Regions from separate parts of the Streptomyces sp. NPDC047022 genome, predicted to be linked through region 1. Evidence: riboswitches for the same ligand, from Rfam matches in the RefSeq annotation. Region 1 holds a riboswitch; each other region holds the start of a gene.

Region 1 (3,764 bases):
GGGCCGGGGCACCGGTCTTGATCTGGCCGCAGTTGGTGGCGACGGCCAGGTCAGCGATGGTGACGTCCTCGGTCTCGCCGGAGCGGTGGGACATCATGCACTTGAAGCCGTTGCGCTGGGCCATCTCGACGGCGTCCAGGGTCTCGGTCAGCGAGCCGATCTGGTTGACCTTGACCAGCAGGGCGTTGGCGGTGCCCTCCTCGATGCCGCGGGCGAGGCGCTCCGGGTTGGTGACGAACAGGTCGTCGCCGACGAGCTGGACCTTGTCGCCGAGCTTGTCGGTGATGACCTTCCAGCCGGCCCAGTCGTCCTCGAACAGCGGGTCCTCGATGGAGACGAGCGGGTAGGCCGCGACGAGCTCCTCGTAGTACTCCGTCATCTCGGCGGCGGAGCGCTCCTTGCCCTCGAAGAGGTACTTGCCGTCCTTGTAGAACTCGGAGGCGGCGACGTCCAGGGCGAGGGCGACCTGCTCACCGGGCACGTACCCGGCCTGCTTGACGGCCTCGAGGATGAGGTCCAGGGCCTCGCGGTTGGAGCCGAGGTTCGGGGCGAAGCCGCCCTCGTCGCCGAGGCCGGTGGAAAGACCCTTGGTCTTCAGCACCTTCTTGAGGGTGTGGTAGACCTCGGTGCCCCAGCGCAGGGCCTCGGAGAAGGACTCCGCGCCGATCGGGGCGATCATGAACTCCTGGATGTCCACGTTGGAGTCGGCGTGCGAGCCGCCGTTCAGGATGTTCATCATGGGTACCGGCAGCAGGTGCGCGTTCGGGCCGCCCAGGTAGCGGAAGAGGGGGAGGTCGCTGGCCTCGGAGGCCGCGTGGGCGACGGCGAGGGAGACGCCGAGGATGGCGTTGGCGCCGAGCGAGCCCTTGTTGTCGGTGGCGTCCAGGTCGAACATCGCCTGGTCGATCAGGCGCTGCTCGGTGGCGTCGTATCCGACGAGCTCCGGCCCGATCTGCTCGATGACGGCGAGGACCGCCTTCTCGACGCCCTTGCCCTGGTAGCGGTTGGGGTCGCCGTCACGGAGCTCGATGGCCTCGAAGGCGCCGGTGGAGGCACCGGACGGAACGGCGGCACGACCCGTGCTGCCGTCGTCGAGGCCGACCTCGACCTCGACCGTGGGGTTACCTCGGGAGTCCAGGATTTCCCGGGCTACGACGACGTCGATGGACGGCACGAGCATCTCCTTCTTGGATGTGACGCTGAGAGTGCGGCGCACTTTGCGACTAGAGCCTATCCGCCCCGGACCGGCGGTCGGCCGACCGACCGTCCCGTGGACAGGGTGACGGTCCACATTGTTTCACAGCGGAACAAAGAGGGAGGGAAGACCGGGGAAATCTCGGTGAAGAGTGCGGGTCGCGGAAGCGAAAAGACCCCGCTCCGGTGGGTACGGGGGGAACGCGCACCGGAGCGGGGAGCCCGTGGGGACGGGGAGGCCTCACGGTGACCCCCACGGTGGGGGTCACATCTGGGAGGACACTGTGAGCGGACTACCGGATTCCTGTCACTTCAGGTGCAGCTGCTGACCCGGGAAGATGAGGTCGGCGTCCTTGATGATGTCCTTGTTCAGCTCGAACAGCTTCTTCCAGCCGCCCTGCACATGGTGCTTCTCGGCGATCGCGCTGAGGGTGTCGCCCTTGACCACCTTGTACTCGCCGTCGCCCTTCTCGACCTTCTGACCGGACGGGGTGGTGACGGTCTTGTGCGGAGCCGCCGGACGCGCGGCCGAGCGGGAGGCCTTCTGCTCGGCGGGGCGGGGGGCGGCCTTCTTGGCGGCGGAGGGGGCGGCGGCGGCACCGGTGTACGGGGTGCTGGACAGGCCCCTGCCGCAGACCGGCCAGGCGCCCTTGCCCTGGCCCGCGAGGACCTTCTCGGCGACGGTTATCTGCTGCGCCTTGGTGGCCAGGTCGGCGCGGGAGGCGTAGGCGGTGCCACCGTAGGCGGCCCAGGTGGAGTTCGTGAACTGGAGGCCGCCGTAGAAGCCATTGCCGGTGTTGATGGACCAGTTGCCGCCGGACTCGCACTGGGCGACGGTGTCCCACTGGGCGGCGGTGGCGGCCGAGGCGCTGCCGGCCGCGAGCAGCGGGGCGGCGACGGCGGCACCGGTGACGCCGGCGAGCGTGACGGCACGAACGGCCTTGGACGGACGACGGTGCTTGCCCTTGCCGGAACACAGCATGGTTCGATCCCCTCACCGACGCCTGCGAGGTGAGCTGTCGGGTTCGGGCCGGTTGAGTTGCCCGGCCGCGCACCCCATGAGTGCGCGGCTCCACCCCAAGCCGCCCCCGGTCATCATCCGGGCGCGGCACTTACCTTGGGTCCCCCGCTCCTGCCTACGGCGCTTGACGCGACGACTGTTCCCACGCGGCCGCTGGCAGGATTCGGCGTTGCGACGCTGGGGCCCGCTGTGGCGAGCGAGACGACCGTAAGCAGGCGATCGTCCGAAAACCAAAGACGATCAGGGCCAATGAGACTCATCTCTCACTCTCACCAAACCGGACATTCATCGCGAAGCGGGGCGTGAACTCCCGGCTTCGCGGCAGCAGTTCAGGAATGGCCCGGGGTCGGCTCGGCGTCGAGCGCAAGGCTCTGGCCGGGGAATATGAGGTCGGGGTCGGCGCCGACGGTTCGCTTGTTCGCCTCGTACAGCTCGGCCCATCCGCCCTTGAGGTCAAGGGAGTCGGCGATGGCCGACAGGGTGTCTCCGGGGCGAACGGTGTAGGCGTCATCGGCCGTGTCACGCGCGGCACCGGAGTCACGGGAGGCATGGCGGCCTGACAAGTCGCCCGTACGGCCGCCCTCGGCGCCATCCTCGGCACTGCCGCCGCGATGGCGTCCGGCGCCCGGCGTCTTGTCCCCGCCGGCCTCCGAAGAGGAGTCGTCGCGGCCGGACTTGTCCGACTCGTCGTGCTTCGTCGCGGGGGCGGTGGAGCCGCCGGTACCGGAGCCCGCCTGGGCGCCGTCCGGAGTTCCGTCCGGCGAGGAGGAGCCGGAGGGGGAGGCGGGCGAGGACGGTGCCGGGGTCGCCGAAGCAGACGAGTCGGACGAGTTGGGCGAGCCGGATGCACCGGACGAGCCGGATGAGCCGGACGAGTCGGACAGGCCCGAGTCGATGCCGGAGTCCATGCCGGAGTCCATGCCGGAGCCGGAATCCGCGCCATGGCCGGAGCGGGAGCCGCCGGACAGGTCGTTCGCGAGGCCCGTGACGACGTCGGCGGAGCCGGAGTCCTCGTTCAGGCCGGAGGAGCGCCCGCAGCCGGGCCAGGCGGAGACGCCCCGGTCGGCGAGGATCTTCTCGGCGACGGCGATCTGCTGTGAACGGCTCGCCTGGTCGGGGCTGGCGGCGTAGTCGAGGCCGCCGTACTTGTCCCAGTCCTGCAACGTCAGCCGGAGCCCGCCGTAGTGGCCGTCTCCGGTGTCGGCGCTCCAGGAACCGCCGCTCTCGCACTGCGCGACCTGGTCCCACGTGGAGCCGCTGGCGGCGCTCGCGCCGGTGGCACCCAGGAGTGGGATCGCGATCGCGGAGCCGGTCACTCCTGCCGCGACGAGGATGGCAGGAGCCTGACGGGGGCGACGGTGACGACCGTTCCCGGAGAGCATGCGGTTGCCTTTCACACGACAGCAGTGGCCAACGTGGCGGTTGTGGCATGCCGCCGCGTTGCTGCGTGAACGTAACCGCAGACACCTGCTTGTCACAAGTTAATGCAGCGTAGATAACGTGAAGATCACATTACTGATATGCCGTCAGCTTTCTGCGACCGTCGGCG
Region 2 (3,764 bases), on a different contig from region 1:
CCGCCATTCGGTGGCGCGACAGACCCCTCCCCCATCAGGTGATACGAGGCACACCGCCGATTTCGAGGGGGCCCTCATGTTACGCTCGACACATGAGCCCCCGTTCCGCTCTCCCCGCGCCCGAGGCACCGGCCAAACCACTGCGCCGAGACGCGCAGCGCAACCGGGACGCGATCGTGGCCGCCGCCCGCGACGCGTTCGCGGTCGAGGGCGTGGGCGCCTCGCTCGAGGGCGTGGCCCGTCAGGCCGGCGTCGCCATCGGCACGCTCTACCGGCACTTCCCCACCCGGCTCGCCCTGGTCGAAGAGCTCTTCGCGGCAAAGTTCACCGATCTGCTCGACGCCGCCGAAGAAGCGGCGGCCATGGACGACGCCTGGCAGGGGTTCTGCCACTACCTGGAGAGGTTCGCCGAACTCCAGGCGTGCGACCGCGCCTTCAACGACCTCGTCTCGTCCAAGCTGCCGACCCACGCGGTCAGTTGCCAGTCCGTCGAGCGCGCGAAGGAACTGGCCGACCAGATCTTCCACAACGCCCAGCAGCAGGGAGTCCTGCGGGACGACGTCGTTCCCGAGGACCTCGCCTTCGTCATGTGGTCGCAGGCGGGCATCATCCAGGCGACCCGCACCGTCGCCCCCAACGCCTGGCGGCGCCACCTCCATCTGATGCTCGACGCGTTCCGCGCCCAGTGCGCCCATGAACTCCCCGAGCCCCCGCTCACTCGCCGGCAGGTCGATGAATCCCTCACCGCCTTCGAGTGCCGCGAGGATGCCTGCGCCGAGTGCTGAACAGGCGTTCTTGGCAACGATCGCCTCGTAGCCGACCGCGCGTTCCTCATATCTCGTGGCCACGGCCCGATTCCGTTGGAGCCGGTTCTTCGAGAACCGTCTCTCCAATGCCGACGGCATGAGCGGTACTGCGGCCCCGCTCGCGGCGTCACGCTCCGCGAACAGGGCGACACAGCGGAGGAGTCCCGCTTGAAGTCACGAAAATGTATCGGGCATATCACCCACCAACCTTCACAGGGGCCACATCAGTTGGCTACCGTCACGGGCGGGCCGTACGGCACCCACCGGCGAACGTCGCCGGGCCGCTCGGCCTCCGCCGAGTCCGGCGTGCCCCCTTCACGGCATCCGGAGCCGGGGACCCAACCGACCTTGGGGTGAATCGGCCCAGCCTCCCGCGGGGAATTGGGCTGTAGGGCAACCCTTCCGAACCACCCGCCCGAACCCGACAGCTAACTCGGTAGGCGGAAAATGGAAGGAGTCGCCTCCCTTGGCGTCGCATCGCAAGTCGCGCCCCGCCAGTGCCCTGGTAACGGGCATACGCACCCCCGCCATCGCCACGGCCGCGCTCACCACCGTGGCCCTGTTGTCCCAGACCGCCAACGCCGCCCCCTCCTCCGACGGAAAGCCGAGCGTCGAGGAGGTCGAGAAGAAGGTCGACGACCTGTACCACCAGGCGGAGTCGGCTACCGACAAGTACAACGAGGCCAAGGAGAAGGCCGACAAGCAGCGCAAGAGCGTCGACACCTTGCTGGACGACGTCGCCCGGCGCACGGAGAAGCTCAACAAGGCGCGTGAGGAACTGGGTACGTTCGCCGCCGCCCAGTACCGGACGGGGGCCGCCGCGCCCGACACCGCCACCTTCTTCCTCGCGAACTCGCCGCAGGACTACTTCGACCAGACCCAGCTGATGGGCAGGCTGACCTCACGGGAAAAGGGCGCGGTCGACGACTACGTCACCCAGCAGTCGGCGACCATGAAGCAGCGGCAGGAGGCCGCCAAGAGCCTCCAGACGCTGACCGCGTCGCAGAACGAGCTGAAGACCGAGAAGGCCGCCGTGCAGCAGAAGCTCGCCTCGGCTCGCCAACTGCTCTCCGAGCTGACGGCGCAGGAGAAGGCCCGGCTCGCCGCGATCGAGAAGCAGAAGCAGGAGGAGGCCGCGCGCAAGGCCGCGGAGCTCGCGAAAGAGCAGGCGGCCGCGGAGGCGGCGCAGAAAGCCGCCGCCGCGAGATCCTCGAGCTCGTCCGGTTCTTCCGGCTCGACGACCTCTACGGGTTCGACCGGTTCGACGGGCTCGACGGGCTCGACCGGCTCGTCCTCGGACTCCTCGTACACCGCCAAGGCCGCAAAGGCGCTCGCCTTCGCCCGCGCGCAGATCGGCAAGCCGTACGTCTGGGGCGCCACCGGTCCCGGCTCCTACGACTGCTCCGGCCTCACCTCGGCCGCCTGGAGGGCTGCGGGCGTGAATCTGCCGCGGACCACGTACGACCAGGTCAACGTGGGCACCACGGTTTCCCTGGCCAATGCGCAGCCGGGTGACCTCGTCTTCTTCTACGACGACATCAGCCACGTCGGCATCTACATCGGCAACGGCATGATGATCCACGCTCCGAAGCCCGGCGCATACGTCCGCGAGGAGTCGATCTACTACGGCGGTGAGTCGATCATCCACAGCGTGGTACGGCCGGCCTGAGTGACGGCGGCGAGCGTCTTCCGGGTGAAGCCGGACGGCCGCCCGAGTTCTGCGTTGTACCAGAGCTCGGGCGTCTTCCGGCCAGGAGCTGACATCCGGGGTTCAGCCCGCCAGCAGATGCGCCAGCTCCGCATCCAGGTCCAAGTGCTCCGGCTCGGACCCGGGCGGCACCATGAGCCGCGTTTCGCCGAGGAAGGATTCCACGCCGTCCGCCGGGAGTTCGAGCAGGACCGAACCCGCCGGCGGGCTGAGGGCGATGTAGAGCACATCCCTGCCGAGTCCGTCGCCCGACCACATGCGGACGTCTCCATGACCCGCGTGCCCCCGCAGGGCCTCGGTCAGCGTGTCGCGGCTGAAGAACCACTCGACCACCGCGCCGTCCGTGCCGCCGCCAGTCTCGAAGACGGCGCGGACGGCGTAGGGGTCCCCGGCCTCGTAGTGGAGTTCCATGGACAACGGCATGGACAGCTCACGTGACAGGACGAGCCGTACGGGCAGCTCGTACGCCACGGCTCTCGACGCTTTCACGGTCCGTCAGTGCTGGGCGGTCAGCAGCTGGTCCACGATCCAGAGGTCGACGCTGCCGTTCCGGACCGGGGTCACGTCCTTCCACCAGCCGTGGTTCCAGACGTAGAGGCGGTGACCGTCCCAGCGGAACTGTCCCTCCTGGTACGCGGCGGGCTTGCCACTGCGGACGCCGTGGTCCTCGTGGCTGACGACCGAGGCCCGGTCTACAGGTCCGGACGTCGCCGCCGACGCCGTACCACCGGCGCCGAGAACGGCTCCGCCCACGATCAGCGCGGAAGCGACAGCGGCCGGAACGCGCCTGACGAACCTGTTCATAATCATCTCCCTGTGACGTGCCACGATTCCGCCTCGTAGGCGTGTGGCCTCGCTCTGTGAACGGCGTTGCAAGACGGTTGTACCCGTCTTCCGCCGGGCGGCCGAACCAATTCGGAGGGGTCCCTCACGTTCGACTCCGCCAGAGTACTCGAGGGGCCCCTCATGTTTGCGGTGAGGCTCATCACAGCACGTCGGAAGGGTGCGAAGAGCGGCTCAACACCCCCGTACGGCAACGCGGGAGCGATTAAGAAACGGCACTGGTGAATCCCATGAAAGGGAACAGTTGGACTTCAGGATCACTTAGGAGCAGGGTGGGCCCGTGCCCTCGATCCCGACGGGCACTCTTTACTGCACCACCGGAGACCATCCGATGAACTACCTCGCGGACCCCGATCGCTACAGCGGCACCATGCGCTACCGGCGCACCGGACGCTCGGGGCTCGACC
Region 3 (3,764 bases), on a different contig from region 1:
CCCGCCCGGGTGCGCAGAGCCCGTAACTCGGCGCCGAGTTTGCGGCGGCGCACCGCTGGTCCGTACTGCATGGCGACTCCTTCGGCCCGGCGCGCGGTGTCACGGCGACGGTAGAGGATGCTCCTGGGAGGCGGGCAAATACGGTCGGTCGTCGGAGAGTTCACCGCTTCGGGCGACAGATATATGCATATCTTGAGGGATCGCACCCAGTCGGGCCCCGGTGGTGGCAGGCTGACGCCAGCACCAGTCCGGGACCGTTACGCGCACCAGCCGCTCCGTGTCGGACCCCGGTCCCGTGGAAAGGGACGACGTCGCCATGGCAGACCACCAGGAAGCCTCCGTCACTCTGCCGAGCGATCCCGCCTCGGTCGCAGCAGCCCGGCGGTACGTGTCCGACGTCCTCACCGAGTGGGGCCTGCCGGGCGATGCCGAAGTCGCCGACACCGTACGCCTGATCGTCTCCGAGCTCGCCACCAACGCCGTGCAGCACACCCTCGGGCAGTCGCCCACCTTCACGGTCGACATCGCGCTGGACCGCGACGAGTTACTGCACATCGGCGTCACCGACAGCCACCCCCGCTTTCCCAAGCGCCTGCCCGCGGCCGTGCAGCAGGACAACGGCCGCGGCATGGTGATCATCCGCTGGCTCACCGCGGAACGCGGTGGCACGCTGAACGTGCGGCCCACACCGGAGGGCGGCAAAACCGTCTCCATCGAGCTTCCGTGGACCTCTCCGGTGCCCTCGGCCACGGCGGGCGGACAGCAGGAGCCCTGAACTCCTGAGCTGTGCCGTGCCGCCCGGCCGAAGGCGCCGCGCAACAGGGCGCGGACGGGCGCGGCAGGCGCCCGCGGCGGGCGACGCCTCGTCGCCGCCGTGCGCGACCGGGATCGCAGGACGCAGGGCGCCCGGCTCCAGGGGACGTGACGCGCTGGGTGTCGCCGCGGTCCTGGCCACCGTCCCAGGCACCACCGCGCCCCCGGGGCCCGCGCTCACCACGGCGCAGACCAGGGCGTGACCCGGCGTCTCGGCCGGCATCGACCATATGGGTCAGCGCCAGGTCGGTGTCGCCCGCCGCCACCGCGTGGCCCCGGTCGGCGCGTCGTGGTCCGCTGCTGGACGGACCGGCCAGGACGGTGGCCGCACCGCCCCGTATCGCGCGGTCCCTGGAAGGTGTCACCGGGAGTGCCCTGACGGCTCATGGCCTTCTGCTTCTCCTGGAGCCGCCGGCGGTGTGACGACGGCCCGCCGCACCAGCCGGGGCAGGAGCAGCCACAGCCCGACGCAGACCAGGAAGGTGCCCGCGCCCGCGGCGAGACCGGCCGCGCGGCCGAGCGACACATCCACCACCAGCAGCACGGACCCCGTGAACGCCAGGGTCAGTACCGCCATCCCGAACGCGGCCAGGCGGGAGGAGACCCGCACGATCGTCGGCTTGGCGTGCTGCTGGAAGAGCGTGCGGTGCAACGCGGCGGGCGCGGTGAACAGGGCGGCGGCCAGCACGGACAGCAGCAGCGTGCTGACGTACGTGGCGCGCTGCACCGTGTCCAGGGACGGGAAGCGCTGCGTGAAGGCCAGGGTGAGCAGAAAGGCGAAGAGGATCTGCACCCCGGTCTGGGAGACGCGCAGCTCCTGGAGCAGTTCGGTGAAGTTGCGGTCGGCGCGCTCCAGCGGCGTCTCGTTCCGCGTCTGGTCGGGTGCTCGGTCGGCCATGGAGAACAAGTAACCGTTTCCGCCCGGCCTCACGCTCCGGCGGGGTGACGGCGTGGCGCGCGCCACCCCGCCGGACGGGTCAGCCGACCCTGCCGGACGGGTCAGCCGACCCTGCCGTACCACACGCTCTTCGTCCAGATCTTCTCCAGCCTGACCACGGACCCGGTCTTCGGCGAGTGCCAGATCTTCCCCTTCCCGGCGTAGATGCCGACGTGGTAGACGTACCTGCCCGAATGGAAGAACACCAGGTCTCCCGCCCTGCGCTGCGAGGCGGAGACGTGGTGCGTCCGGTTGTACTGGGCCGCGGCCGTACGGGGCAGGCTCTTGCCCGCCTTCTTGTACGCGTAGAGCGTGAGCCCCGAGCAGTCGAAGCGACGCGGCCCGGTGGCGCCGTACTGGTAGGGGGACCCCTTCTTGGCCGCCGCGACCTGGAGTGCCTTGTACGCCACGGTCGCGGCGGAGGCGTCACCGGACAGGCCCGGGACCACGATGCTTCCGCCGACGGCGGCGAGGGTGAGGGCCGAGGCGGTGCCGGCCCGGGTGAGCAGCGACGGGACACGATTGAGCGCAGTCATGCGCAACCCTTCGTCAGCCGCCTGTGAAGGATGACCTGTCGGATTCGGACTGGCGAAGTAGCCCGGCCGCTCGCGCGGCTTCACCCCAAGGACCGCCCGGATCTCTCCGGCGGCCCGCCTTGCTGGGTCCTCCACTCCTGCCGATCCACTCCTGTCGACCGGTCATCCGGGCGGCGGCAGGACTCGGCGTCCGCCCGGACCGCCCCGCCGCGGTGGCGGGGGCTTGTCGTCAGGAAGGGATCTTCACCCACGGGTATGGAAAAATCACAGCGAAATCGGGGGTTTGTGGCGTTACTCACCACTCACCCGTTCGGGCTGACACTGCTGTGTTCGAGGGATGCTGATGGACCGTCCGAGGCTCCGACCTGCGCCGCAGCGCCTCATCCCGCCCTGGAATCAGACGCGTTGGGCGACCGGCCCGGGACCCCGGACGGCGCAAGCCCCTACTCCGCGCGACGGTCCACCATTCGGTCCGCTCGTGTCGCGATGGACGCGTCAACACCCGGCGGGAGAAGGGCGGATGATCGTATGTCGGTCCCTCAGTCGGCCCCCGGAGGCACCGTCACCCGGGCCGCGCGGCGTTCACCGTCGAGCACGCGCAACGCGCGGGCCAGGGTGGGACCGTGGAGTTCGCTCTCACCGCGCTGGTGCATCAGCGCCAGCGCATCGCGCAGGGCTGTCGCCTTGCCCACCAGGGCCTGTGCGGCTCGCAGTCCACTGTAGGTGCCGTCGGAGCGGGCGGGGTTGATGCGGCCGAGGAGGTCGACCACGTCGAGGTAGCGGTCGATCAGTTCACCTTCGGCGCGGGTCAGCGCGGGCAGCGGGGGAAGTTCGGGCGGCAGCATACGGGGCTCACTTCGTGCCGGGCGCAGTACGCCCGGCCCTGCGGCTCGGGATGACGGCGTCCACCAGTCCGTACGCCACCGCGGCCGGTGCGTCGAGGATCGTGTCCCGTTCGATGTCGGCGGCGATCCGCTCGGGGCTCTGCCCCGTGTGCCGGACGAGTATGTCCTCCAGTTGCTCCCGGCTGCGCACCAACTCCTCGGCCTGGATGACCAGGTCGCTGGTCTGCCCCTCCACCGGCTCCGGCAGGGAGGGCTGATGGATCAGCACGCGTGCGCCGGGAAGAGCGAACCGCTTGCCAGGCGTGCCCCCGGCGAGCAGCACCGCCGCGGCCGACGCCGCCTGGCCGAGGCAGACCGTTTCCACGTCGCAGGCGACGTACTGCATCGTGTCGTAGATGGCCGTCATGGCCGTGAACGAACCGCCGGGGGAGTTGATGTACAGCGAGATGTCCCGGTCCGGATCCAGATATTCGAGGTGCATGAACTGCGCCATCACATCGTTCGCCGATGTGTCGTCGACCGGTGTCCCGAGGAACACGATGCGCTCCTCCAGCAGCTTCGCGTACGGGTCGAGGGTCCGCTGTCCGTAGCCGGTGCGTTCCGTGAACTCGGGCAGGACATGGCGGGCGGACG
Region 4 (3,764 bases), on a different contig from region 1:
GGCGTCGCCACGATCATGGCGCGCGCGTTCTCCGAGGGCACCGACAAGCACTCCGCCGAGGAGTTCGCCGCGGAGCTCGAGCGCTGCGGCGCCACCCTCGACGCGCACGCCGATCACCCCGGCGTGCGCCTGTCCCTCGAAGTGCCGGTCTCCCGCCTGCCGAAGGCACTCGGGCTGCTCGCCGACGCCCTGAGGTCGCCGGCGTTCGAGGACAGCGAGGTGGACCGCCTGGTGCGCAACCGCCTCGACGAGATCCCCCATGAGACCGCCAACCCGGCCCGGCGTGCCGCGAAGGAGCTCTCCAAGGAGCTGTTTCCGGCGTCCTCGCGCATGTCGCGCCCGCGCCAGGGCACCGAGGAGACGGTCTCGCGCATCGACTCCGCCGCCGTCCGCGCCTTCTACGAGCGCCATGTCCGCCCGGCGACCGCCACCGCGGTCGTGGTCGGGGACCTCACCGGGATCGACCTCGACGAGCTGCTCGCGGACACCCTCGGCGCCTGGACGGGAGCCCCCGCCGGCCCGCGTCCCGTGCCGCCGGTGACGGCGGACGACACCGGCCGAGTGATCATCGTGGACCGCCCCGGAGCCGTCCAGACGCAGCTGCTGATCGGCCGGATCGGAGCCGACCGGCATGACCGCGTGTGGCCCCCCCAGGTGCTCGGTACCTACTGTCTGGGCGGGACCCTCACCTCGCGTCTGGACCGGGTCCTGCGCGAGGAGAAGGGCTACACCTACGGGGTGCGGGCGTTCGGTCAGGTGCTGCGCTCCGCGCCCGACGGCACGGGCGCCGCGATGCTGGCCATCAGCGGCTCCGTCGACACGCCGAACACCGGTCCGGCGCTCGACGACCTCTGGAAGGTACTGCGCACGCTGGCGGCCGAGGGCCTGACGGACGCCGAGCGCGATGTCGCCGTGCAGAATCTGGTCGGCGTGGCACCGCTGAAGTTCGAGACGGCCGCCGCCGTCGCGAGCACGCTCGCCGACCAGGTCGAGCAGCACCTTCCGGACGACTTCCAGGCGACGCTGTATCAGGCACTCGCGGCCACCGGCACGGTGGAGGCGACGGCAGCCGTCGTGAACGCGTTCCCCGTGGACCGTCTGGTGACCGTCCTCGTCGGCGATGCCGCGCATATCGAGGAGCCCGTGAGGCAACTGGGCATCGGCGAAGTGAGCGTCGTACCCGCGGAGTAGCAGGACACCACGCACGCTCGGCGGCGCCCCGCGGGGCGCGTGGCCGGGGCCCTGGCGGTCTTTTCACCACCAGGGCCCCGGCCCCGTGTGTTTGTCCGTATTGCCGCGAGGTTGCCTGTCTGCCCTGTGGGATGCGCTACAAACACCGCTGCCGGTTTGGTGTTGGAAAGACGGTCCTTCTAGCGTCGTCCGGGCTGTCCGTCAGGCAGTGCGCCGCACCCGCGGCACCGGACAGCCATCGCCGAGTCCCCGTACGGCGCGAGCCAGGGGAGCCGGGGACCCACCCTGCGCCTTCGCGACCGGAGGCGCCCATGTCCCTGGGGTGAATCGGGCGCAAGCCCGTAGGAGACCTTCCTGCTCCGAACCCGTCAGCTAACCCGGTAGGCGAGAGGGAAGGAAAGGACCAGCCACTTCATGGCGTTCACCTGCGCCACCGGGAAGCACCGTCGTCCCAGCAGCATGAGGCGTACGACCGCGAACGCCGTGGGCGTCGCGGCACTCACCACCACCGGCGTCATCGGCACGCTGTCCGCGCCGGCGCTCGCCGCCGGCGCTCCCGTGGAGCAGACCGGTCTGATGCGGGCCGTCGCTCTCGGGGACTCGGTCGCCGACAAGATCGACGCCCAGGCCGCCGCCCAGAAGCAGGCAGCCGAGCGGAAGCAGGCCGAGGAGGCCGCGCGCAAGCTGGCCGCCAAGGAGCGGGAGGCCAAGGAGCGCGCCGCCCGCGAGGCCGAGCGCCGCCGCCTGAACACCTTCGTGGCGCCGATCTACGGCTCCTATGTCTCCACGGGCTACCGCACCGGTGGATCCCTGTGGTCCTCCGGCGCCCACACCGGCATCGACTTCCACGCCGCCACCGGAACCCCCGTGCACGCCGTGGGCGCCGGCACGGTCGTCGAGACGGGCTGGGGCGGCGCGTACGGCAACCAGATCGTCATCAGGATGAACGACGGCTCCTACACCCAGTACGGCCATCTCTCGTCCATCGGCGTCTCGGTGGGGCAGCGGGTCACCCCGGGCAGCCGGATAGCGCTTTCGGGAGCCACGGGAAACACCACCGGGCCGCACCTGCACTTCGAGGCCCGTACGTCCCCCGAGTACGGCTCGGACATCGACCCCGTCGCCTACCTGCGGTCGCACGGCGTGAACGTCTGACGAACGTTCGTACGTGCACCGTGTGCCGTACCGCGGCGGCCCCGGCTCAGTGCCGGGGCCGTTGTCGTTTCGAACCGCTGTTTGTCCAAAAAATATCCATGGATTCCGGCCCGCCGTCGGAAATTCCGCTCCGCTGCAATAGAGTCGGTTGAACACACGCCGATCGGCGACGTTTCGCGGGAATTAAGGCGGAGGTCGGACATGCGTATTCCGGCGCACGCGGTATGCACGGCGATCCGTGACGACATCGTCTCGGGTGTCCACGCACGCGGCAGCCGGCTCACCGAGGAGCTTCTCGCGCGCCGGTACGGCGTCTCCCGCGTCCCCGTGCGCGAGGCGCTGCGCACACTGGAGGCCGAGGGCTTCGTGGTCACCCGCAGGCACGCCGGCGCGTGCGTGGCGGAACCCACCGATCAGGAGGGCGGCGACCTCCTGGAGATGCGGTTACTCCTGGAGCCGCTCGGTGCCGCGCGGGCCGCGCAGCGCCGCACGGAGGCCCATCTCAAGGTCCTGCGCGGCCTGGTCAGACTGGGTCAGGAGCGGGCCAGGAGGGGCGGCGGCGAGGATCTGCGCTCGCTGGGTGCCTGGTTCCACGAGACGCTCGCCCAGGCCAGCGCGAGCCCCGCGCTGACCTCCGCGCTCGCCCAGCTGCGGCATAAGATCGCCTGGATGTACGTCGTGGAGGCGCCGCTCAGCCCCCTGGAGTCCTGGGCGGAGCACGGCGCCATCGTGGACGCCGTCGCACGCGGCGACGGCGAGCGCGCCCGGGCGATCATGGCTCTCCACGCCGAACGGACGACCGCGGCGCACCGGCTGCGCTTCCCCGGCCGGGCGGGCGGCGCCGACCGCGTGAGGACTTCGAAACACCCCGTAAACATGTAGGGACTCCGGCATTAACGCGGGCGCCGTATACAAAGAGAGGTATTCGCGGCGGCATTCGGTGAGCGGCTCTTCCGGATGTCTTTATTTCCGTGTGCCCGGGAAAACGGGTGGCGTGATTTTCGCGTGCCGCGCGCTTTTGTGCCTTCCTCCGTGCGCCGCCGAATTGCGTGCCGCGCATACGGCGAAGCCGCGCCTTCCCGTGGGCCGACGCGGCTGAGCCGTGGGGGGACGCCCGAGGGCTCCCCAGGGCGCCCGAAGACGCCCGAAAGGCAGATCAGACGGTCTCGGGAAGCTCCTCGAGCCCCTCCGCGACCAGCTTGGCGAGACGGTCCAGAGCGGCGTCCGCACCCTCCGCGTCCGAGGCGAGGACGATCTCCTCGCCACCCTGCGCGCCCAGACCGAGGACCGCGAGCATGGACGCGGCGTTCACGGGGTTGCCGTCGGCCTTGGCGATGGTCACGGGAACTCCGGAGGCCGTGGCCGCCCGGACGAAGATGGAGGCGGGGCGGGCGTGGAGGCCCTCGGCCCAGCCGACG

What was found. A riboswitch is a leader RNA that binds a small molecule or an ion and turns the genes downstream of it on or off. The one in region 1 is predicted to bind cyclic di-AMP.
Region 2: another riboswitch for cyclic di-AMP. It lies ahead of ABZ845_RS10145 (NlpC/P60 family protein); the one in region 1 lies ahead of ABZ845_RS07625 (transglycosylase family protein).
Region 3: another riboswitch for cyclic di-AMP. It lies ahead of ABZ845_RS13925 (C40 family peptidase); the one in region 1 lies ahead of ABZ845_RS07625 (transglycosylase family protein).
Region 4: another riboswitch for cyclic di-AMP. It lies ahead of ABZ845_RS22835 (M23 family metallopeptidase); the one in region 1 lies ahead of ABZ845_RS07625 (transglycosylase family protein).

The regions. Positions count from the first base shown of each region.
Region 1 covers NZ_JBEYVV010000004.1:204,967-208,730, reverse strand. Annotated here, with positions in the region: gene eno (phosphopyruvate hydratase) at 1-1,180, opposite strand, end outside; gene ABZ845_RS07625 (transglycosylase family protein) at 1,502-2,176, opposite strand; cyclic di-AMP (ydaO/yuaA leader) riboswitch at 2,181-2,348, opposite strand; gene ABZ845_RS07620 (transglycosylase family protein) at 2,545-3,597, opposite strand; gene ABZ845_RS07615 (cytochrome P450) at 3,742-3,764, opposite strand, start outside.
Region 2 covers NZ_JBEYVV010000006.1:188,850-192,613, reverse strand. Annotated here, with positions in the region: gene ABZ845_RS10150 (helix-turn-helix domain-containing protein) at 93-785, shown strand; cyclic di-AMP (ydaO/yuaA leader) riboswitch at 1,090-1,265, shown strand; gene ABZ845_RS10145 (NlpC/P60 family protein) at 1,273-2,475, shown strand; gene ABZ845_RS10140 (SsgA family sporulation/cell division regulator) at 2,578-2,937, opposite strand; gene ABZ845_RS10135 (hypothetical protein) at 3,010-3,318, opposite strand; gene mgrA (L-glyceraldehyde 3-phosphate reductase) at 3,689-3,764, shown strand, end outside.
Region 3 covers NZ_JBEYVV010000010.1:111,654-115,417, forward strand. Annotated here, with positions in the region: gene ABZ845_RS13910 (helix-turn-helix transcriptional regulator) at 1-71, opposite strand, end outside; gene ABZ845_RS13915 (ATP-binding protein) at 317-775, shown strand; gene ABZ845_RS13920 (DUF6328 family protein) at 1,175-1,711, opposite strand; gene ABZ845_RS13925 (C40 family peptidase) at 1,813-2,286, opposite strand; cyclic di-AMP (ydaO/yuaA leader) riboswitch at 2,290-2,485, opposite strand; gene ABZ845_RS13930 (hypothetical protein) at 2,826-3,131, opposite strand; gene ABZ845_RS13935 (ATP-dependent Clp protease proteolytic subunit) at 3,139-3,764, opposite strand, start outside.
Region 4 covers NZ_JBEYVV010000024.1:49,338-53,101, reverse strand. Annotated here, with positions in the region: gene ABZ845_RS22840 (pitrilysin family protein) at 1-1,191, shown strand, start outside; cyclic di-AMP (ydaO/yuaA leader) riboswitch at 1,421-1,593, shown strand; gene ABZ845_RS22835 (M23 family metallopeptidase) at 1,606-2,346, shown strand; gene ABZ845_RS22830 (GntR family transcriptional regulator) at 2,548-3,228, shown strand; gene ABZ845_RS22825 (HPr family phosphocarrier protein) at 3,503-3,764, opposite strand, start outside.